3 regions of the Streptomyces sp. NPDC051664 genome follow, and region 3 is predicted to be linked to each of the others. Evidence: riboswitches for the same ligand, from Rfam matches in the RefSeq annotation. Region 3 holds a riboswitch; each other region holds the start of a gene.
What was found. A riboswitch is a leader RNA that binds a small molecule or an ion and turns the genes downstream of it on or off. The one in region 3 is predicted to bind thiamine pyrophosphate.

Region 1 (7,264 bases), on a different contig from region 3:
GACTCCACGGACCTCTCGACAGTCGCCTCGGTGTGCGAGCCGAAGTTGATCAGATACGGGGCGTGGACGTACGCCGGTATCGACTCGGCGGTGCACTCGGCGCGGAACTGTTCGTCCTGCGCCGGGTTCCCGGCCGGTGTCGCCCAGCCGCGCGGATTGGCGACGAAGACCTGGACGGCCTCCGCCCCCATCTCGCGGGCGTAGGGCAGGCCGACCTTGGCGAGGCCGCCGGCCACCGGGACATGGCCGCCGACTGGGTTGCGCATACGGATCTAGAGTCCCTTGGTCTTGATGGTGATGGTGCTGCCCTCGGGGGCCCGGTCGCCGCCGTCGACCGACTGGCTCGCGATCGTGTCGCTGAAGGAGAGGAACGGGCGGTCGACCTTGACGTCGAAGCCCGCGGCCTTCAGCAGGCGCGTGGCCTCGTCGACGTCCTGGCCGGTGACATCCGGGACATCGATCATCCGCGGGCCCTTGGAGACCGTGAGCGTGATGGTGTCGCCCTCGGCTGCCTGGGTGCCCCCGCCCGGTGACTGGCGCGCGATGTCGCCCGCGGCCTCGGGCGAATTGACCCGGCCCGGCAGCACCTCGGCCTTCAGGCCTTCCTCGTCCAGCGCGTCGGTGGCCTCCTGGACCGACAGCCCGGTCAGGTCGGGGACGTCGACCGGGCTGCCCTTGCTGACGACCAGGGCGACTGCGGATTCGGGGTGGCGCTCCGCGCCGGCTCCGGGATCCGTACGGATCACTTCGCCCTGCCCGATGTCCTCGCTGAACTCCTTGGTGACCATGCCGGGCACCAGACCCACCTTCTTCAGTGCTCGCCTGGCCTCGGTGAGCCCGGTGCCCCGGACGTCGGGGACCTTCACGATCTCGGGGCCGCGCGAGACGACGATCTTCACCGATCCGTTGCCCCGGATACGGGCGCCCGACTTCGGGTCGCTGCTGACGACCTTGCCGCGGTCGACGTTGTCGCTGTAGGCCCGCTCGACGCCCTTCAGCTCGAGGCCGGAGTCCGAGAGCCGCTCGCGGGCGGCCTTCTCGGTCTGGCCGAGCAGCGAGGGGACCCGGGTGAACTGTCCCGAGTTGATGTACCAGACACCGGCGCCGACCCCCAGCACCAGCAGCACGGCGACGATCGCAGCGAGCATCCCGCGCCGCGGCCCTCCGTGCCGTGGCCCGCCCCTCGCCGGCTCGGGCGGCAGCGGCGGGGGCATCTCCAGCCGGCTGGTGTGATGGGCGATGCCCTGGCCGACCGGGAGCACCCGGGGGATCACGCTCGTCCGGTCCTCGGCGTCGGTGTGTGCCTCGGCGAGGGCCTGCGGTGGTACGGCGTCCAGTTGGCTGTCCCTGAGCGCGGCCCGCGCGGTTCGGGACTCGGCGAGCAGGGCCACGGCGTCGAACGGACGGGCCTCGGGGTTGCGGGCGGTGGCGCTCGCGACGAGTTCGTCCAGCTCGGCCGCGAGCCCCGGGACAACGGTCGAGGGCGTCGGCACGTCCTCGCTGAGGTGCTGGTAGATGACCTGGGCGGGGGAGTCGCCGGTGTGCGGCTTGGCGCCCGTCAGCATCTCGTACAGCACGACGCCGCAGGCGTACACATCGGTGCGGGTGTCCGCCGTACCGTGCTCGATCTGCTCGGGGGCGAGATAGGAGACGGTGCCGAGGATTGTTCCGGTGGTGTTGGTGTCGGAACCCACGGCCCGTACGAGACCGAAGTCCGCGACCTTCACCCGGCCGTCGTCCCCTATGAGGACGTTCTCCGGCTTCATGTCGCGGTGCACGAAGCCTGCCCGGTGTGCGGCACCGAGCGCGGCGAGGACCGGCTCCAGGATGTCCAGCGCGGCTCTCGGCTGCAGGGCGCCGCGCTCACGCAGGACGTCGCGCAGCGTGCAGCCCGCCACGTACTCCATCGCCAGGTAGACGTACGCCCCCTGGGCGCCCTGGTCGAAGACAGCGACCACATTGGGGTGCGCGAGCCGGGCCACGGACTTGGCCTCGCGGATGAAACGCTCGACGAACGAGGCGTCGGTCGCGAGGGCCGGGTGCATCACCTTGAGGGCGAGAACCCGGTCGAGCCGGGTGTCCATGGCCCGGTAGACCGTGGCCATCCCGCCCACGGCGATGCGGGCATCGACGCGGTAGCGGCCGTCGAGCAGCTGCCCGACGATGGGGTCTCCCTGGCCGAAGGCCGGGGAAGGGTCCTGGAGGGTCGTATCCACACGAGCGAGTCTACGAGCCGCCGAGGACATGGCTGACGGGCCGGGCGATCCCGGGTCCGTACTGCAGCCGAGCCGTGACAGGGACATGTGCGTCACACGCCTGCGGCACCGTGCGCTCCGCGTGCGTACGAGTGCTCAGAACGCGGGCCGCTCCGGGTCCAGCGCAGCCCGCCCCTCCATCGGTGACGACGCCTCGGCGAAGTGGCGCCGGGGGATCCGGCCCGCGCGGTAGGCCAGCCGTCCGCCGTCCACCGCGTGCCGCATCGCCGCCGCCATCAGCTCGGGTTCCTGCGCCCGGGTCACCGCCGACGCCAGCATCACTGCCGCGCACCCCAGCTCCATCGCGAGCGCCGCGTCCGATGCGGTCCCGGCGCCGGCGTCGAGAATCACCGGTACCCGGGCGTGCTCGACGATCAGCTGGAAGTTGTGCGGGTTGCGGATGCCGAGACCGGAGCCGATCGGGGAGCCGAGCGGCATGATCGCCGCACATCCCACGTCCTCCAGCTTCCGGGCCAGCACCGGGTCGTCATTCGTGTACGGGAGGACGGTGAAGCCGTCGTCCACCAGCGTCTCCGCGGCGTCCAGCAGCTCGATCGGGTCGGGCAGCAGGGTCCGCTCGTCGGCCACCACCTCCAGCTTGATCCAGTCGGTGCCCAGCGCCTCGCGGGCCAGCCGCGCGGTCAGCACGGCCTCGCCCGCGGTGAAGCAGCCCGCCGTGTTCGGCAGGACGCGGATCGAGAGCCGTTCCAGCACGGAGAGCACCGAACCCTGCACGGTCGGATCGAGGCGGCGCATCGCGACGGTGGTCAGCTCGGTGCCCGACGCGGTCAGCGAGCGTTCCAGCACGTCGAGGCTGGGCGCCCCGCCCGTTCCCATGATCAGCCGGGAGCCGAACGTCGTGTCGCCGAGGGTGAAGAGATCGTCGGACATGGTCAGCCTCCCTGGACCGCGGTGAGAACTTCGATCCGGTCGCCGTCGGCGAGCGCGGCGGTGGACCACCGGCTGCGGGGGACGACGGTCTCGTTGACGGCGGCCGCGACGCCGGAGGGCGCAGCGGTGAGGGTGGCGACGAGGGCTTCCAGGGTGGTGCCGGCGGCGATCGAGCGGGGGTCGCCGTTCACGGACACGGAGAGCGCGACGGAGTCGGTCATGCGGGCTGCTCCTGACGTGCGGAGGCGGTGGCGGGGGGCGCGGCGGGCGGCGGTACGGCGGGCCCGAACCGCCCGGGGGTGAACGGGCGGGCCACGGCGGGCAGCTCGCCGGTGGTCAGGAGCTCGGCCATGGCGTCGCCGGTGACGGGGGTGAGCAGCACCCCGTTGCGGTGGTGGCCGGTGGCGAGATACAGGCCCGGCAGGGCGGTGGGGCCGAGCAGCGGGGCGTTGTCGGGGGAGGCGGGGCGCAGGCCGGCCCGGGTCTCGGTGAGCGGCAGTTCGGTGATGCCGGGCACCAGCTCGTGGGCGTCGCGCAGCAGCTCGTACACCCCGCCCGCCGTGACCGTGGTGTCCCAGCCCATCTCCTCGCTGGTGGCGCCGACGACCAACTCGCCGTTCTCGCGCGGGACGAGATAGACATGGCTGCCGCGGACCACGGCTCGTACGGTCCGGGTGAGGAACGGCGCGTACACGGCGGGCACGGTCAGCCGCAGCACCTGCCCCTTCACCGGCCGGACGGGCGGCACGACCTCGTCCGGCAGCCCCGCGAGCCGTCCGCTGAGGCTGCCCGCGGCGAGCACGATCCGGTCGGCTGCGAGCTCCGTGCCGGCTGCCAGTACGGCTCCGGCTGCCCGGTCCCGCACCACCACGAGGCGTTCCGCCCGGTCGCGGTGGAAGACCACCCCGGCCCGTTCGCAGGCCGTCAGCAGGGCGGCGGCCAGCCGGCGGGGGTCGACCTGGTGGTCGCCGTCGACCCGCAGACCGCCGCGCACACCCGGCGCCAGCATCGGTTCCAGGCGGCGGCACTCGCGGCCGGTGAGCCACTCCGACTGCAGCCCCGAACGGTGCTGGAGCGCGTGCAGTTCCCGCAGATGGGCGCGGTCGTCGGAGTCCAGGGCGACCGCGAGGGTGCCGCAGGCCCGGAAGCCGATGTCCTGGCCGCTCGCCGCCTCCAGTTCGGCCGCGAAGGCCGGGTAGCGCGCGGCGGAGGCGAGATTGAGACCGAGCAGCATCTGCTCGCCGTAGTGGAGTTCGGTGACGGCGGCGAGCATTCCGGCCGCGACCCGGGCAGCACCGCCGCCCGGGTCGGGGTCGACGACCGCGGTGCGCAGGCCGCGCTGCGCCGCCCGCCAGGCGGTCACCAGACCGATGATTCCGCCCCCGATGACGAGGACGTCGGATCCGGGTACGCCGGATCCGTCTGCTGATGTGCTCCCGGAGGATCGCATGGGCGTCCAGCCCCTCCCTTCGCCGGCATGACCCGGATCAGGTTCGTACGGTCGGAGGCCGCCCAGCCTCCCTCTCAGCCCGGTGCGTCCGGGCTCCCGCGAGTGTCTTACGTCGGCCACCCTAAACCCCGTCACCCGGCCCCAGTAAGGGAGCGGCCACCGTGGCCCGTTCACTCGACGGACTTGTCCTCTCGCCGGTCGCCGACCAGGCGCCGGGTCAGGTCGGCACCCGGACCCGCTTCACGTACCACGAGGAGAAGGGCGCGATCTGGGCCGACTACGCGGGCGGGGACGTGGTCCGGGGCCATCTCGTCGGCACTCGCACCGGCGATCGACTCGACTTCCGCTACGTCCAGTTGAAGCAGGACGGATCGACCTCCTGCGGACACTGCGTCTCCACCGTCGTCGGCCTTGCGGACGGCCGGGTGCGGCTGGAGGAGCGCTGGGAAGGGGAGTCGCAGGAGGGCAGCGGGACGAGCGTGGTCGAGGAACTCGCAACCTGATGGTTCGTCAGATGCTTAAGGTGGACAGGTGAGCGAACAGCAGACAGAGCAGCCTGGCCGGCGGACAGAGCGCCGCGTCGTCATCGTCGGTGCGGGCATGGCCGGCGTGCAGACCGCGGTGGCCCTGCGGGAACAGGGCTTCACCGGCCCGGTCGCCCTGATCGGTGCCGAACCCCACCAGCCGTACGACCGGCCCCCGCTGTCCAAGGCGGTGCTGCTCGGCACGGCCGAAGGCTCCGCCTTCGACATCGACTTCGAAGAGTTGGGCATCGAGCTGCAACTGGGCCGTGACGTGACCGGCGTACGGGCCGACGCGCACGAACTGGACACCCTGACGGGCCCCGTACCGTACGACGTCCTGGTCATCGCCTCCGGCGCCGAACCGGTGGTGCTGCCCGGCTCCGAGGGGGTGCCCGGCGTCCATCTGCTGCGCACCCTCGACGACGCCGCACGGCTACGGCCGGTCCTCGACCAGCAGCACACCGTCGTGGTCGTCGGCGCGGGCTGGATCGGCGCCGAATTCGCCACCGCAGCCCGCGCCGCGGGCTGCGAGGTCACCGTCGTCGAGGCCGCCGAACGGCCGCTCGCGGGCGTCCTGCCCGCCGAGGTCGCTGCCCCGATGGCCCGCTGGTACGCGCAGAGCGGCGCCGAACTCCTCACCGGCGCCCCGGTGGCCCGGATCGAGCCCGGCAGTGTGGTCCTCGCGGACGGCCGCACGGTTGCCGCCGGAGCGGTGGTCGTCGGGATCGGCGCCCGGCCCGCCACCGGCTGGCTGGCCGGCTCCGGCATCGCCCTCGGTCCGGACGGATCGGTGACCGCCGACGCCGCGCTGCGCACCTCGCTGCCCGATGTGTATGCGGTCGGGGACTGCGCCTCCTTCCCCTCCGCGAGGTACGGCACACGGCTCCTCGTCCACCACTGGGACAACGCCGTCCAAGGGCCCCGGACCGCCGCCGCCAACATCATCGGTGCCGGTGCGGACGGGGCGTCGCAGCTCCTGGCATACGACCCCGTGCCGTACTTCTGGTCCGAGCAGTTCGACCGGTTCGTGCAGTACGCGGGCCATCACGGGGGCGCGGACACCCTGATCTGGCGTGGTGACCCGGCCGATCCCGCCTGGTCCGTGTGCTGGCTGCGGGGCGGCGCACTGGTCGCCGTCCTCGCCGTCGGGCGGCCGCGCGATCTGGCCCAGGGGCGCAAACTCATCGAGGCGGGGGCACGGCTGGATCCGGTGCGGGCAGCCGACCCCGCCGTACCGCTGAAGTCGGCCAGGGCCGATGCCCCGTAGCGGCACGCCCGGAGGGGTTCCGGAGCCCTTGCGGGCACTGGGTCGACCCCCGTCCGGTCGGGTCCGCGTGCCGACTGTCGGTCCGGGATGGCACGCTTGACCCCGTGACCGAGATTGACGCAAAGATTGATGCTCTCGTCCCCGCCTGGCTCCACCTTCCCGACATCGCGGAAATGCTCGATGTCGAGGTGACGCGCGTGCGGCAGCTGGTCAAGGAGGGCCAGCTCATCGCCGTACGACGTGGTGAGAACCGGACGCTCCAGGTGCCTGTTGCCTTCATCGACGGCAACAAGGTGGTCAAGGGCCTCTCCGGCACCCTGACGCTCCTGAGGGACGACGGCTACACCGACGAAGAGATGCTGGAGTGGCTCTTCACTCCCGACCCGACCCTGCCGGGTACCCCCGCGCAGGCGCTGAGCGAGAATCGCGGCACGGAGGTGAAGCGCCGCGCCCAGGCGCTCGCCGTCTGACCGGGACAACCGCACGCGGGGTACGGGCACGGTCCGTTCCGAACGGCCCGGCCCGTACCCTCGCAGCACGCCGCACCGCTGTACCAGCCCGACCGTGTCGTACCGCTGAATTCCGTACAGCTGTATCAAGGGGGAACCTCGCCATGCCCACGCCTCGCGAGCTGCTGTCCGACGCCCGGCTCTATCTGTGCACGGATGCCCGCAGGCGCCAGGGCGACCTGCCCGCCTTCCTCGATGCTGTGCTTTCCTCCGGGGTGGACATCGTCCAGCTGCGCGACAAGGGCATGGAGGCGGCCGAGGAGCTCGAACACCTCGCGGTCCTCGCCGACGCCTGCCGACGCCACGGCAAGCTCCTCGCCGTGAACGACCGGGCCGATGTCGCCCACGCCATCGGGTCCGACGTGCTC
Region 2 (7,264 bases), on a different contig from region 3:
CAAGTCCGGCCTCATCGGCCTGACCGTGACGACGTACGGGGATGAACCGTTCACCTTCACCGAATTCGCCTACTTCGCCGAGATGGCCAGAGCGGCCACCTCCGCCGCGCTCGCCCGCGGCTACGCCCTCGTCATCCTCCCCGCCACCTCACGCCACGACGTCTGGTCGAACGTCGCCCTCGACGGCACCGTCGTCATCGACCCCTCCGACCAGGACCCGGTCGTCACCGAACTCGTCCGCCAAGGGCTGCCCGTCGTCTCGGACGGCCGCCCCGCCGGGACCCTGCCGGTCACCGCGTGGGTGGACAACGACCACCGGGCCGCCGTGCTCGACCTCCTCGACCATCTCGCCGCCGCCGGGGCCCGCCGGATCGGCCTGCTCACCGGCACCACCACCGACACGTACACCCGGCTCTCCACCACCGCATACCTCCACTGGTGCGAGCGCGTGGGCCAGGATCCGGTGTACGAGTCCTATCCCGCCCACGACCCGTGCGCGGGGGCGGTAGCCGCCGACCGGCTCCTCGCCCGCCCGGACCGGCCCGACGCCGTATACGGGCTCTTCGACCCCAACGGCACCGACCTGCTGGCGGCCGCCCGCCGGTACGGGTTGCGCGTCCCCGAGGATCTGCTGCTGGTCTGCTGCAGCGAGTCCACCGTGTACGCGACGACCGAGCCCCCCATCACCACGCTCTCACTCAAACCGCGCCAGATCGGCACAGCGGTCGTCCAGCTCCTCATCGACGCGATCGAAGGCGTCGACCAGGACGGTCCGGTGGAGCGGGTCATACCGACCGAACTCATCGTCCGGACGTCCTCGCAACGCCGTCCGCCCCGTACCACGGTCAGCGCGCCTCGGTCCCCGTCCAGGGATTGATCAGGCCAATTGGGACCAATCGGCCGGTGAACCTGTCGTGCGTCCGGATTCACCACCCCTGGTGCATCACACTGCACGATCCGCATTCCTATGATGGGCGCACGACACCGCGGACCACCCCGACCAGCAGGGCCCGTCAGGTGTACGGCGGCGCGACGGTGGTGGAGGGGTCGATGACACAGGGGGCCGGTCAGGAATCCGTGGAGTGGACAGCGACGTTGCGTGACTTCCGTGTGCCGCCCTATGCGCAGACTCCGGCGCCGCCCGTGGCGCCGCACCCCGGCAATGTCGCACCGGGCGACGAGCCGGAGGGATACACGCCCACCGCGCGCGATCTTCCCGTGATCAACCGCGGTGACACCGTCCAGGTGCAGGCCGTCCCGGATCAGCGGCCCGCCACGGACCAGGGTCTCGGACCGCTGTACGTGGTCGGCGACGTCCACGGCTATCTGGACGAGCTTCACGACGCCCTCAGGGAACAGGGCCTCATCGACGCCGAGGGTGCCTGGGCCGCGGGCAACGCCCGGCTCTGGTTCCTCGGCGACTTCACCGACCGCGGCCCGGACGGCATCGGCGTCATCGACCTGGTCATGCGTCTGTCCGCCGAGGCCGCGGCCGCGGGCGGCTACTGCAAGGCCCTGATGGGCAACCACGAACTACTTCTCATCGGCGCCAAGCGGTTCGCCGACACACCGGTCAACTCCGGTGCGGGCACCGCCACCTTCCAGGCCGCCTGGCTGCTCAACGGCGGCCAGAAGACCGACATGGAGCGGCTCCAGGACGTCCACCTCCAGTGGATGTCCCGTCTCGACGCGGTCGTCGAGGAGGACGGGCACCTTCTGATGCACTCCGACACGACGGCGTACCTCGAGTACGGCTCCACCATCGAAGACGTCAACGAGACCGTGCATGCCATTCTCACGCGTAACGACGCCGACGAGTGCTGGGACCTGTTCCGCAAGCTCACCAGGCGGTTCGCCTTCCGCGACGAGGGGGGCTCGCAGGCAGTCCAGGAGCTGATGGCGGCGTACGGCGGACAGCGCATCGTCCATGGTCACAGCCCCATTCCGTATCTGCTCGGCGAGGTCGGCTCGGAGGACGGCGAGGACAGCGCCGGCCCCGTGGTGGACGGCCCGCACGTGTACGCGGACGGGTTCGCCATCGCCATGGACGGCGGCGTGACCATGGCCGGAAAGCTGCTGGTCGTCCGGCTGCCCTTGCATGACTGACGGTCTTCGGGGAAGACGCATCCACGACCTGACCACGCCGACCACTGGGCCTATTTACGGAAACCCCCTGTCACCCCGTGCCGTGGGCGCTCTACCATCGGCCTATCAGTAGCAGGCTCTCCTCCGTTTCCGCCCAACTGCCCGGTCCAAGCGGGTACTCAGGCCCAACGGAGCATCGGGGGATGCACATGAACAGCGCTCCGCACCTGCTGGCCGAGGACCGACCCGAGTACGAGCGGATCCTCGGCGATGCGCTACGCCACGCTCACGAACGACCGGATCTGGCCGGAGTCGGTGAACGGCTCAACACGGAACAGCTGCGCACCATGGCGCTGAACGCCACGGCTCTGATCACCGCGGCGGCAGCCACCGAGTACGACCACTACGTGAAGGTCCGCGAAGAGCTGCGCGGACCGGCCGCCGACTCGGCCCAGGGCTCGGGCCTCGGGTCCGAAGCTGACGATCCGGACCGGCCTGGCGCCGGCATAGGGGCGGTCGTCACCGTCCTGGCGCCGATGCTCGCGGGCACCGCCGCCCTGATCTTCCTGCTGGTCGGCTACATCCTGAAGATGCTCAGCAGGCCCCCGTCGTTCGCCGACACCATGGTCACCGCCGGCTGGTTCTTCGCCGCGGTCATGGCGGCAGCGATACTGGCCGCCGCCATCGGACTGCTCACCACGGCGCTGCGCAACGGCTCGACGTCGCTGCCGGCCGAGGAAACCGAGGACGAGCTGCCGGAGGATGTGGCGCGCGCCAGGGAGGCCTGGCGCCATGCGCTGCTGGAGCGGGGCATCCTGCCGTTCCTGCGGGATGCGCTCGCCGATCCCACGGCCGGCCCCGCATCACGTACACCGCACCGTTCGGCCAACCGCATCCCGAAGATCGGCTACTCCAGGCCGGACTTCTCGGGCCCGGAAGAGGGCCCGGCGGCGGGTCCCCGCCCGTCGTTCACCAGCCCCGACTTCACCAGCCCGGACTTCGGCGGCCCGGAACACGAGCTGGACTGACCGGGTCGAATCCCTTGTTCGTCGTCCTCGTGCCGGCGATCGGAGCCGGTCTCTCCTCGTACCCGTGGCCCGGCTCCTCCTTCAGGCTTTCGGCCTGGAGACGTGCACTGCGCCGCGACGGTTCTCGCAGCGCCCCGGCGCAGTACACCACCCGATGACTCAGTCCGCGATCGGCAGATAGACGCGGTTGCCGGCCGCCGCGAACTCCTTGGACTTCTCCGCCATGCCCGCCTCGATCTCCGACTGCGAACCGCCGTGCTCACGACGGATGTCCTGAGAGATCTTCATCGAGCAGAACTTCGGGCCGCACATCGAGCAGAAGTGCGCCGTCTTCGCCGGTTCCGCCGGCAGCGTCTCGTCATGGAACTCCCGCGCCGTGTCCGGGTCGAGAGCCAGATTGAACTGGTCCTCCCACCGGAACTCGAAGCGTGCGTCCGACAGCGCGTCGTCCCAGTCCTGCGCACCCGGGTGCCCCTTGGCGAGGTCCGCCGCATGGGCCGCGATCTTGTAGGTGATGACGCCCGTCTTCACGTCGTCCCGGTTGGGCAGGCCCAGGTGCTCCTTGGGCGTGACGTAGCAGAGCATCGCCGTCCCCCACCAGGCGATCATCGCGGCGCCGATGCCCGAAGTGATGTGGTCGTACGCCGGGGCTACATCGGTGGTCAGCGGGCCGAGCGTGTAGAACGGCGCCTCCTCGCAGATCTCCTGCTGGAGGTCGATGTTCTCCTTGATCTTGTGCATCGGGACATGGCCCGGGCCCTCGATCATCGTCTGGACGCCGAACCGCTTGGCGATCGAGTTGAGTTCGCCGAGCGTGCGCAGTTCGGCGAACTGCGCCTCGTCGTTGGCGTCGGCGATCGAGCCGGGACGCAGCCCGTCGCCCAGCGAGTACGTCACGTCGTACGTCGCGAGGATCTCGCAGAGCTCCTCGAAGTTCTCATACAGGAACGACTCCTTGTGGTGCGCCAGGCACCAGGCCGCCATGATCGAGCCGCCGCGGGAGACGATGCCGGTCTTGCGGCGGGCGGTGAGCGGGACGTACGGGAGGCGCACGCCGGCATGGACCGTCATGTAGTCGACGCCCTGCTCGGCCTGCTCGATGACGGTGTCCTTGTAGATCTCCCAGGTCAGTTCCTCCGCCCTGCCGTCGACCTTTTCGAGGGCCTGGTAGAGCGGAACGGTGCCGATCGGCACCGGGGAGTTACGCAGAACCCACTCACGGGTGGTGTGAATGTTGCGGCCGGTGGAGAGATCCATGACCGTGTCGGCGCCCCACCGCGTCGCCCACGTCATCTTCTCGACCTCCTCCTCGATGGAGGAGGTGACCGCGGAGTTGCCGATGTTGGCGTTGACCTTCACCAGGAACCGCCTACCGATGATCATCGGCTCGATCTCCGGGTGGTTGACATTGGCCGGCAGGACCGCCCGGCCCGCGGCGATCTCCTCGCGTACGACCTCGGGTTCGACGTTCTCCCGGATCGCCACGTACTCCATCTCCGGGGTGATCTCGCCCCGCCGGGCGTACGCGAGCTGGGTCACCGGCTGCCCCTCGCGGCTGCGGCGCGGCTGCCGCGGGCGACCGGGGAAGACCGCGTCGAGGTTGCGCAGTCCGCCGCGCGGCGAGGTGTGCTTGAGCCCGTCGTCCTCGGGGCGGACCGGGCGGCCCGCGTACTCCTCGGTGTCGCCGCGGGCGACGATCCAGTTCTCCCGCAGCGGCGCGAGGCCGCGGCGGACGTCGGTGTCCGTGGTGGGATCGGTGTACGGCCCCGACGTGTCGTACAGCGTCACGGCGTTGCCGTTGGTCAGGTGCACCTGCCGGACCGGCACCCGGAGGTCCGGGCGCGAGCCCTGGACGTATCCCTTGTGCCAGCCGATGGACTTTCCGGCCTCGTCACTCTGGTTCGAGGCAGGCGTGCGTGCGTCCGATGTGGTCATGAGACCTACTCCCTACGCCGGCATTACCCGGTAACAGGTTCGGCGGTCGGCGCAGCCTGTCCCGTACGGATGTACGGATATCAGCGCCCTCTCAGCCCGGTGCTCCGAGCTCCCGCGTGTACAAAGGTGTCATCAAGCTAGCGCCCTTCGAGGCGTACTGAACAGTGGACCCCTTCACTTCTTGCGATGATCCCCCGGTGACGTCCCCTCAAAATGACTCCGGACCGCAGGACCATCAGCACGGTCACTCGCACAGTCACGGGCCTGCGGCGCCGGTCTCGAAGCATCTGCGCAAGGTCATCGCGGCCGTCCTGATCCCGTTCACCACCGCTGTCGTCGTCGGCCTGGTGGTGCTCTGGCCGGGCGGTGCACCCGCGCACGAGCGCACCGGCGTCGGCTTCGACCGGCAGACCCAGCAGGCCACGGTGGTGAACGTCGACAAGGTCGACTGCAAGGACGTGAACGCCGCGCAGACCGCTGCCACCGGCAACACCACGACGCCGTCGGGGAACGCCACTCCCGGCCAGGAGCCGGGGCTGTGCGAGAAGGCCACGATCGAGGTGACGACCGGCCACGACAAGGGAAGGACCTTCGTCGAGATCGTCCAGCCCGACGCGCCACGGCAGTTGCACGAGGGACAGGGCGTGATCGTCGCGTACGCCCCCGACGCGCCCCATGACCTTCAGTACTCCGTGACGGATGTGGACCGGAAAGTCCCGATGGCTCTGCTGGCCGGGATCTTCGCTCTCGCAGTGGTCGTGGTGGGCAGGCTGCGCGGGGTGATGGCGCTGATCGCGCTCGCCGTGTCGTTCGCCGTGCTGACCCTGTTCATCCTCCCCGCGATCCTGCAGGGTTCGAACCCGCTGCTGGTCGCGGTCATCGGGGCCAGCGCGATCATGCTGATCGCGCTCTACATGTGCCATGGGCTGACCGCCCGCACCTCGGTCGCGGTCATCGGCACGCTGATCTCACTGCTGCTGATCGGGCTGCTCGGTTCGCTCTTCATCGACTGGGCGAGCCTGACCGGCAACACCGACGACAGCACCGGCCTCATCCACGGCCTGTACCCCCACATCGACATGAGCGGCCTGCTGCTGGCCGGTGTCATCATCGGCTCGCTCGGCGTGCTGGACGATGTGACGGTCACCCAGACATCGGCGGTCTGGGAACTGCACCAGGCCGACCCGACGATGGGCGCGCGGAAGCTGTACCGGGCAGGCATCAGGATCGGTCGCGACCACATCGCCTCAGTGGTCAACACGCTGGTGCTCGCCTACGCCGGCGCCGCGCTTCCCTTGCTGCTGCTGTTCTCGATCGCGCAGAGCAGTGTGGGCACGGTGGCCAACAGCGAACTCGTGGCGGAGGAGATCGTACGAACGCTGGTCGGGTCGATCGGACTGGTCGCCTCGGTGCCGGTGACGACGGTGCTGGCGGCGCTGGTCGTCTCCGCGGACCGCACAGGGCTCGGCGCGGGAACCGAAGCTTCGGCACCCGCACGGAACGGAAGGGGCCGGCGTCGCAGGGCGAGGCATTGACGCTCAAGGCTGTGGCCGTCCCGGCGCGGAGTGCATATCACCCGTTCGGCAGATACCGCGTTCGACCGGCGCGCCATCCGTCGGCGCAAACCTTTTCAACCGGCGTTCTGTTCCTTGGCCAGGATCCGGCCCAGCGCCTCCTCGAGGTTGCCCTCGAAGTCACTCAGCGTGCACTCCTGGCCGAGGGGGACGAGCTTGTCCGTCCGGTCGAGAAACGCGACGAGTGGCGCCGTGCCGGCCCTGAAGAGAGCGCGGTCCGCGCCGACCTGAAGCCGGATGTGTACGTCGGACAGCCCCTCGGGCTCAGTGGGACTGATGTGCACATCACCGTCACCGCTGGGGCTGTTGAGGCCGTCCAACAGAAGCTCACGACCGAAAGCCCAGGTGACGGGGGCGTCGCCGGGCAGATGGAAGGTCATCCGGATCGCGTACGGATCGCATACCTCGTACCGGAGCTCCACCGGGATACGGAATGAGAGCTCCTCGGAGACGAGAAAACTCATCATGACCTCAGCTTGAACCGACTCGCGCATCGTTCAACCCCGCAGTAGATGAATCTGGCCAGGAATGATCCCCCATGGCCCTATTGACGCCATCGTGGTGTACGCGATAGCAGATCACAAGGAGTGATTTTTCAGATACTGATAGAGAACACCAACGAACGCAAGAGGCTCGCCACTT
Region 3 (7,264 bases):
CCGACGCCACCGCCATCACACTCTGCCGTGACAACCGGCTGCCGATCCTTGTCTTCGAGCTCACCGCGACCGGCAATATCGCCCGTGCCGTCAAGGGTGAGAAGATCGGCACGCTCGTGAGCGACCAGGGCACCCGGGCCTGAGAACCGGGGGGACGGCTCCGGGGGATCCCGGTGCAGTCCCGGAGCTCTTCGGGAACACTCCTGGAAGGGCCCCGAACGATGGACAACGGCCTGCCGGTCGGACACCGTGCAGGTGAGGACGCGACGCAGGACCCGCCGGGCCGGAGCAAGCCGGGCCCACTCTAGACACGCAGGAGCACGTGGTGATCGAAGAAACCCTCCTCGAGGCCGAGGAGAAGATGGAGAAGGCCGTCGTGGTCGCGAAAGAGGACTTCGCCGCGATCCGCACCGGCCGTGCGCACCCGGCGATGTTCAACAAGATCGTCGCCGACTACTACGGCGCGCTGACCCCGATCAACCAGCTGGCCTCTTTCTCGGTTCCCGAGCCGCGGATGGCCGTCGTGACGCCGTTCGACAAGAGCGCTCTGCGCAACATCGAGCAGGCGATCCGTGACTCCGACCTCGGCGTCAACCCGAGCAACGACGGCAATATCATCCGGGTGAACTTCCCGGACCTCACCGAGGAGCGTCGCCGCGACTACATCAAGGTCGCGAAGACGAAGGCCGAGGACTCCAAGATCTCGATCCGGGCCGTCCGCCGCAAGGCCAAGGAGACCCTGGACAAGCTGGTCAAGGACAAGGAGTCCGGCGAGGACGAGGTGCGCCGCGCCGAGAAGGAGCTCGACGACACCACTGCGAAGTACGTCGCGCAGGTCGACGAGCTGCTCAAGCACAAGGAAGCCGAGCTGCTCGAAGTCTGATGAACGACTCTTCCTGGGGCGCTCCGCAGGCCGGCTACTGGGGTGCGCCCGAGATGCAGGCTGCTCCGGCGGGTCCTGCATACGATGTGCATGACGCCCAGCACACTCGGCCCATGCCCATCGTGCCTGACGTTCCCGACGCAGGTAGAGACGCTGACGACCGTGACGACCGTGACGAGCGGGACAGGGGAGCCGCCCGCCGGGGCGGTGGCCCCCTGTTCCGTGACGAGAAGCCGCAGGAGCCCATGTCCACCCCGCCGCCCCCGCAGAAGAAACGTGCGGGCCGTGATCTGCGAGCCGCCATAGGGGTCGGCGTGGGGCTCGGTGCCGTCATCGTCGCCTCGCTCTTCATCGTCAAGGCCGTCTTCATCGGTGTGATAGCGATCGCCGTCGTCGTCGGCCTCTGGGAGCTCACCTCCCGGCTCGAGGAGCGCAAGGGCATCAAGGCGCCGCTCGTACCGCTCGCGGTCGGCGGCGCGGCGATGATCGTGGCCGGCTATGTCCGCGGCGCCGAGGGCGCGTGGGTCGCGATGGCGCTGACCGCCCTGGCGTTGCTCGTCTGGCGGATGACCGAGCCGCCGGAGGGGTATCTCAAGGACGTCACGGCCGGAGTCTTCGCCGCGTTCTACGTACCGTTCCTGGCCACCTTCGTCGCGATGTTGCTGAGCGCGGACGACGGGCCGCAGCGGGTCCTCACCTTCCTGCTGCTGACCGTGGTCAGTGACACGGGGGCGTACGCCGTCGGCTGGCGCTTCGGCAAGCACAAGCTCGCGCCGCGGATCAGCCCCGGCAAGACCCGCGAGGGCCTGTTCGGGGCGGTCGCCTTCGCGATGGTCGCCGGTGCGCTGTGCATGCAGTTCCTGATCGACGGTGGCACCTGGTGGCAGGGTCTGCTGCTCGGCCTCGCCGTCGCCGCCAGCGCCACCCTCGGCGACCTGGGTGAGTCCATGATCAAGCGGGATCTCGGGATCAAGGACATGGGCACGCTGCTGCCGGGTCACGGTGGGATCATGGACCGGCTGGACTCGCTGCTGCCGACCGCTCCGGTGGTCTGGCTGCTGCTGGTGCTGTTCGTCGGCTCCAGCTGAACAGTCGGGTCGCCACCCATCCTGACCTGCTTTTTTGTGAGTGAGGGTCCGTTGTCCAGAGGGCGGCGGGCCCTCACTCTTCTGTCTGCGGGACTGCAAGAACCATGCCTGTTCACGGGCATGGCGGAAACCGGGGATCCAATTCCTGAAGCGGGTGTCGGCCCACCTGTCCCGATTCGAGGTTGCTGTGGGTCTGTCTACGGCTGCGGGCCGGGCGGGCCGGCAGTCTCATCGACAGAGGCCGCGCCGTACTGGTGTGGTCGGCCGCCCTGCCACTGCACCCATCGTGGGTCGTCCAGTACGTCACCGGCGTCGGGCAGGCCCGCGCGGCGCAGGAACTCGATCACGTCGTCGTCGCTGCGGGCGAGGCCCGCGACCTGGGCGCGGATCGTCACCCGACGGCCACCCGTTCCGGCTGGGCGGTGGATGACGATGGGTGCTTCGCTCATGTCCTCAGGTTCCGATGGTCCGTGGTTCACAGCACTCCCAGCTCTCTGTCCGGCCGGCAGTACGGGCAGGCCGTGATGCCGTCTTCCGTGAGCGCACGCAGGGCCTGCTCCCGGGTCATCGGCTTGGTTCTCTTGCCGCCCATGCCGCAGTCGCCCGTGTGGACGGCGTCGGCATGGGACGTGCCACCCGCGCGCTGCAGGGAGAGTCTCCAGTCGGGTGCCGGCGGCGGCAGGGTGCGTGCTGCCCGGACGGCCGCGGCCTCGCGTTCTTCCAGCTCGGCGATCGTCCGATCGGTTCGGCCGAGCTGATACGCCTGCCACTCGCGCACGATGCGCAGGCGATCCAGACGAGAGAAGTTTTCGGACACGTATTCGATTCTAGGTCTCGGTGGGACGCTGTGCGTACCACTCGCCTTTCGTGCGATCGGTCACTGTCCCTCGGGGCGGCTGGGCCGTCCGTGGGCCGCCAAAGGGCCGCCGACGTCGACTGATGACGACCGACGACGACCGGGCGTGTGCGCACCTCATCCCTCCTGAGCTGGTGAAGGCCTCTGCGACCACGGCGTGTCTGCAACACTGGAGGAACCATGCCTAAGCCCGGAGAACTCACTTTCGTCGCGCCCCGCGGAGCCAAGAAGCCGCCGCGGCACCTCGCCGACCTCACGCCCGCCGAGCGCAAGGAAGCCGTCGCCGCGATCGGCGAGAAGCCTTTCCGTGCGCAGCAGCTGTCGCAGCACTACTTCGCGCGGTACGCGCACGACCCGGCGGAATGGACCAACATCCCGGCCGGTTCGCGGGACAAGCTCGCCGAGGCGATGTTCCCCGACCTGATGTCCGTGGTCCGGCACATCAGCTGTGACGACGACACGACCCGTAAGACGCTGTGGAAGCTGCATGACGGGACGCTGGTCGAGTCCGTCCTCATGCGGTACCCGGAGCGGGTGACGATGTGCATCTCGTCGCAGGCCGGATGCGGGATGAACTGCCCGTTCTGTGCGACGGGGCAGGCCGGCCTGGACCGCAATCTGTCGACCGCCGAGATCGTCCACCAGATCGTGGACGGCATGCGGGCGCTGCGCGACGGAGAGGTGCCGGGCGGGCCCGCACGGCTCTCCAACATCGTCTTCATGGGCATGGGCGAGCCCCTGGCCAACTACAAGCGGGTGGTCGGCGCGATCCGTCGGCTGACCGACCCCGAGCCGGACGGCCTCGGCCTGTCTCAGCGCGGGATCACCGTCTCCACCGTGGGCCTGGTGCCGGCCATGCTGCGCTTCGCCGACGAGGGCTTCAAGTGCCGGCTCGCGGTCTCGCTGCATGCGCCGGACGACGAGCTGCGGGACACGCTCGTGCCGGTGAACACGCGCTGGAAGGTGCGTGAGGTGCTCGACGCGGCATGGGAGTACGCGGAGAAGTCCGGCCGCCGGATCTCCATCGAGTACGCGCTGATCCGCGACATCAACGACCAGGCCTGGCGTGGTGACCTGCTCGGCCGGCTCCTCAAGGGCAAGCGTGTGCATGTCAACTTGATTCCGTTGAACCCGACGCCCGGCTCCAAGTGGACCGCCTCGCGGCCCGAGGACGAGAAGGCGTTCGTCGAGGCGATCGCCGCCCACGGGGTGCCCGTGACCGTGCGGGACACCCGCGGTCAGGAGATCGACGGGGCGTGCGGGCAGCTGGCGGCATCCGAGCGCTGAAAGACGGCCCGTGTAATCTGGGCCGAAATCAATTTCATATTCCGACAGGGGAGCGCCACAGCGCTGAGAGTGCGGCACCGACGACAGGTTGGCCGCAGACCCTCTGAACCTCGCCCGGGTCATTCCGGGTAGGAAGTTCGGTCATCAACTCATGCTGTTGCGCCCTGCCCACCTCCCGGTGGGCAGGGCCGCGTCTCTTCCTGGTCAAACCCAGGAGGAATCAACAATGAGCACCACCGGTACCACGCGCCGCACCAAGCAGCTTGCGGCGACGGCCGTCGCGGCCGCGCTCGGCGTCACGGCACTCGCCGGCTGCAGCAGTTCCGACGGCTCGGCCTCCGGGGCCGGCGGCACGAAGGGCTCCGGGTCCAAGACCGTGACCCTGGTCAGCCATGACTCCTTCAACGCTTCCAAGGACGTACTGAAGGCGTTCACCCAGGAGACCGGCTACACCGTCAAGGTGCTCAAGAGCGGTGACGCCGGCGCCGCACTCAACCAGGAGATCCTGACCAAGGGATCCCCGCGCGGCGATGTGTTCTTCGGCGTCGACAACACGCTGCTCTCCCGCGCCCTCGACAACGGTCTGTTCACGCCGTACGAAGCGAAGGGCAGCGACCGGGTCGCGGCCGATACCCAGCTGGACGCGACCAAGCACCGGGTCACGCCGATCGACACCGGCGACATCTGCATCAACTACGACAAGAAGTACTTCGCCGACCGGAAGCTCGCGCCGCCGACGACCTTCGACGACCTGGCGAAGCCCGCGTACAGGAACCTCCTCGTCACGGAGAACGCCGCGACCTCGTCGCCCGGGCTCGGCTTCCTGCTGGGCACCGTCGCCGCCTACGGCGAGAACGGCTACCAGGATTACTGGAAGAAGCTGAAGAGCAACGGCGTCAAGGTCGTCGACGGCTGGGAGCAGGCGTACAACGAGGAGTTCTCCGGCTCCGCGGGCGGCAAGAAGGCCAAGGCCGACCGGCCGCTCGTCGTGTCGTACGCCTCCAGCCCGCCGGCCGAGGTGCTGTACGCGAAGCCGCAGCCGACCGAGGCCCCGACGGGGGTCGCGACCGGCACCTGCTTCCGCCAGATCGAGTTCGCGGGGTTGCTGAACGGCGCGAGGAACGAGGCCGGGGGCAAGGCTCTGCTGGACTTCCTGATCAGCAAGAAGTTCCAGGAGGACATGCCGCTCAACATGTTCGTGAGCCCGGTCACCAAGGACGCGAAGCTGCCGGAGATCTTCACCGAGTTCGGCGCGACGGTCGACAAGCCGACCACCGTGGCCCCCGACACCATCGCCAAGAACCGTGAGCAGTGGGTCCAGTCGTGGTCCTCGCTCGTAGTGAAGTAACGAAGACGCCCGCACCCGGCCCGGGCGCGCGCGGGGCAGGTCCGCGCGCCCGGCCGGGGCGCGCGGCGGGCGCCGCACGCCCGAGGGCGTGGCGCGGGGGCGCGGTGCGGCTCGGACTGATGGCCGTGCCCGTCGCGTTCTTCGCGGTGTTCTTCGCCTACCCCGTCGTCGCGATCGTCGGCCGCGGGCTGAAGGCCGACGGCGTCTGGCAGTTCGGCCGGATCGGCGAGGTGCTCAGCCGGCCGGACATCCTCGGCGTCCTCTGGTTCACCACCTGGCAGGCGCTCGCCTCGACCGCGCTGACCCTGCTGATCGCGCTGCCCGGCGCCTATGTCTTCGCCCGCTTCGACTTTCCCGGCAAACAACTGCTGCGGGCGGTCGTCACGGTGCCGTTCGTCCTGCCGACCGTCGTCGTCGGGACGGCCTTCCTGGCGCTGCTCGGGCGCGGCGGCTTCCTCGACGAACTGGCGGGCGTACGGCTCGACACCACCGTGTGGGCGATCCTGCTCGCCCATGTCTTCTTCAACTACGCGGTGGTCGTACGGACCGTCGGCGGCCTGTGGTCGCAGCTCGACCCACGGCAGGAGGAGGCCGCCCGGGTGCTGGGCGCCGGGCGGTTGGCAGCGTGGCGGCGGGTGACGCTGCCGGCCCTCGCGCCCGCCGTGGCCGCCGCGGCGCTGATGGTCTTCCTCTTCACGTTCACCTCCTTCGGGGTCGTGCAGATCCTCGGCGGTCCGGCGTACTCCACGCTGGAGGTGGAGATCTACCGGCAGACCGCCCAGCTGCTCGACCTCCCCACGGCCGCCGTGCTGACGATGGTGCAGTTCGCCGCCGTCGGCGCGGTCCTGGCTGTACACGCCTGGACCGTGCGGCGCAGGGAGACGGCGCTGAAGCTGGTTGACCCGGCGCAGACCGCCCGCAGGCCGCGCGGCGCCGGGCAGCGGGCGCTGCTCGGCGGGGTCCTGCTGACCGTGCTGGTGCTGATCCTGCTGCCGCTCGGCGTGCTGGTGGAGCGCTCGCTGGACGTGCCCGGCGGCCATGGCTTCGACTACTACCGCGCTCTGCGGTCCGTGGACGCGAGCGGCGGCACTTTCCTGGTCGCGCCGCTCGAAGCGATCTGGAACTCACTGCAGTACGCCCTGGTCGCGACCGCGATCGCGCTGGTCGTCGGCGGGCTCGCGGCGGCGGCGCTGACGAGGCGGGCCGGGCGGCTCGTCCGCGGCTTCGACGCGCTGCTGATGCTGCCGCTCGGGGTGTCCGCGGTCACCGTCGGCTTCGGTTTCCTGATCACGCTGGACAAGCCCCCGCTGGACCTGCGGACCACCTGGATCCTGGTGCCGCTGGCCCAGGCGCTGGTCGGTGTGCCGTTCGTCGTACGCACGATGCTGCCGGTCCTGCGGGCGGTGGACGGGCGTCTGCGCGAGGCGGCGGCGGTGCTCGGCGCGTCACCGCTGCGGGCCTGGCGCGAGGTCGACCTGCCGCTGGTGCGGCGGGCGCTGCTGGTCGCGGCGGGCTTCGCGTTCGCCGTGTCGCTCGGCGAGTTCGGGGCGACGGTGTTCATCGCGCGGCCCGACAACCCGACGCTGCCCGTCGCCGTGGCCCGGCTGCTCGGGCGGTCCGGGGAGCTCAACTACGGCCAGGCGATGGCCCTCAGCACCGTTTTGATGCTGGTGTGCGCGGTGTCGCTGCTGCTGCTCGAACGTATCCGCCCGGACCGGTCCGGGGAGTTCTGAAGATGCTCGGGGTGTTCTGGACATGCTGACACTGGAAGCCGCAACCGTCCTCTTCGGGAAGCGGGCGGC

Region 1: another riboswitch for thiamine pyrophosphate. It lies ahead of thiO (glycine oxidase ThiO); the one in region 3 lies ahead of ACIA8E_RS00140 (thiamine ABC transporter substrate binding subunit).
Region 2: another riboswitch for thiamine pyrophosphate. It lies ahead of thiC (phosphomethylpyrimidine synthase ThiC); the one in region 3 lies ahead of ACIA8E_RS00140 (thiamine ABC transporter substrate binding subunit).

Annotation. Positions count from the first base shown of each region.
Region 1 covers NZ_JBITCU010000004.1:201,831-209,094, forward strand. Annotated here, with positions in the region: gene ACIA8E_RS09965 (deoxyribonuclease IV) at 1-266, opposite strand, end outside; gene pknB (Stk1 family PASTA domain-containing Ser/Thr kinase) at 273-2,216, opposite strand; gene ACIA8E_RS09975 (thiazole synthase) at 2,352-3,146, opposite strand; gene thiS (sulfur carrier protein ThiS) at 3,149-3,367, opposite strand; gene thiO (glycine oxidase ThiO) at 3,364-4,596, opposite strand; TPP riboswitch at 4,594-4,706, opposite strand; gene ACIA8E_RS09990 (hypothetical protein) at 4,758-5,099, shown strand; gene ACIA8E_RS09995 (NAD(P)/FAD-dependent oxidoreductase) at 5,197-6,387, shown strand; gene ACIA8E_RS10000 (Rv2175c family DNA-binding protein) at 6,492-6,857, shown strand; gene thiE (thiamine phosphate synthase) at 7,001-7,264, shown strand, end outside.
Region 2 covers NZ_JBITCU010000006.1:175,246-182,509, reverse strand. Annotated here, with positions in the region: gene ACIA8E_RS14340 (LacI family DNA-binding transcriptional regulator) at 1-877, shown strand, start outside; gene ACIA8E_RS14335 (metallophosphoesterase) at 1,051-2,106, shown strand; gene ACIA8E_RS14330 (hypothetical protein) at 2,289-3,113, shown strand; gene thiC (phosphomethylpyrimidine synthase ThiC) at 3,273-5,048, opposite strand; TPP riboswitch at 5,041-5,174, opposite strand; gene ACIA8E_RS14320 (YibE/F family protein) at 5,246-6,583, shown strand; gene ACIA8E_RS14315 (SsgA family sporulation/cell division regulator) at 6,679-7,116, opposite strand; gene ACIA8E_RS14310 (IclR family transcriptional regulator) at 7,218-7,264, opposite strand, start outside.
Region 3 covers NZ_JBITCU010000001.1:26,862-34,125, reverse strand. Annotated here, with positions in the region: gene pyrH (UMP kinase) at 1-143, shown strand, start outside; gene frr (ribosome recycling factor) at 326-883, shown strand; gene ACIA8E_RS00160 (phosphatidate cytidylyltransferase) at 883-1,971, shown strand; gene ACIA8E_RS00155 (hypothetical protein) at 2,169-2,420, opposite strand; gene ACIA8E_RS00150 (DUF6233 domain-containing protein) at 2,447-2,788, opposite strand; gene rlmN (23S rRNA (adenine(2503)-C(2))-methyltransferase RlmN) at 3,008-4,114, shown strand; TPP riboswitch at 4,151-4,267, shown strand; gene ACIA8E_RS00140 (thiamine ABC transporter substrate binding subunit) at 4,341-5,462, shown strand; gene ACIA8E_RS00135 (ABC transporter permease) at 5,582-7,195, shown strand; gene ACIA8E_RS00130 (ABC transporter ATP-binding protein) at 7,218-7,264, shown strand, end outside.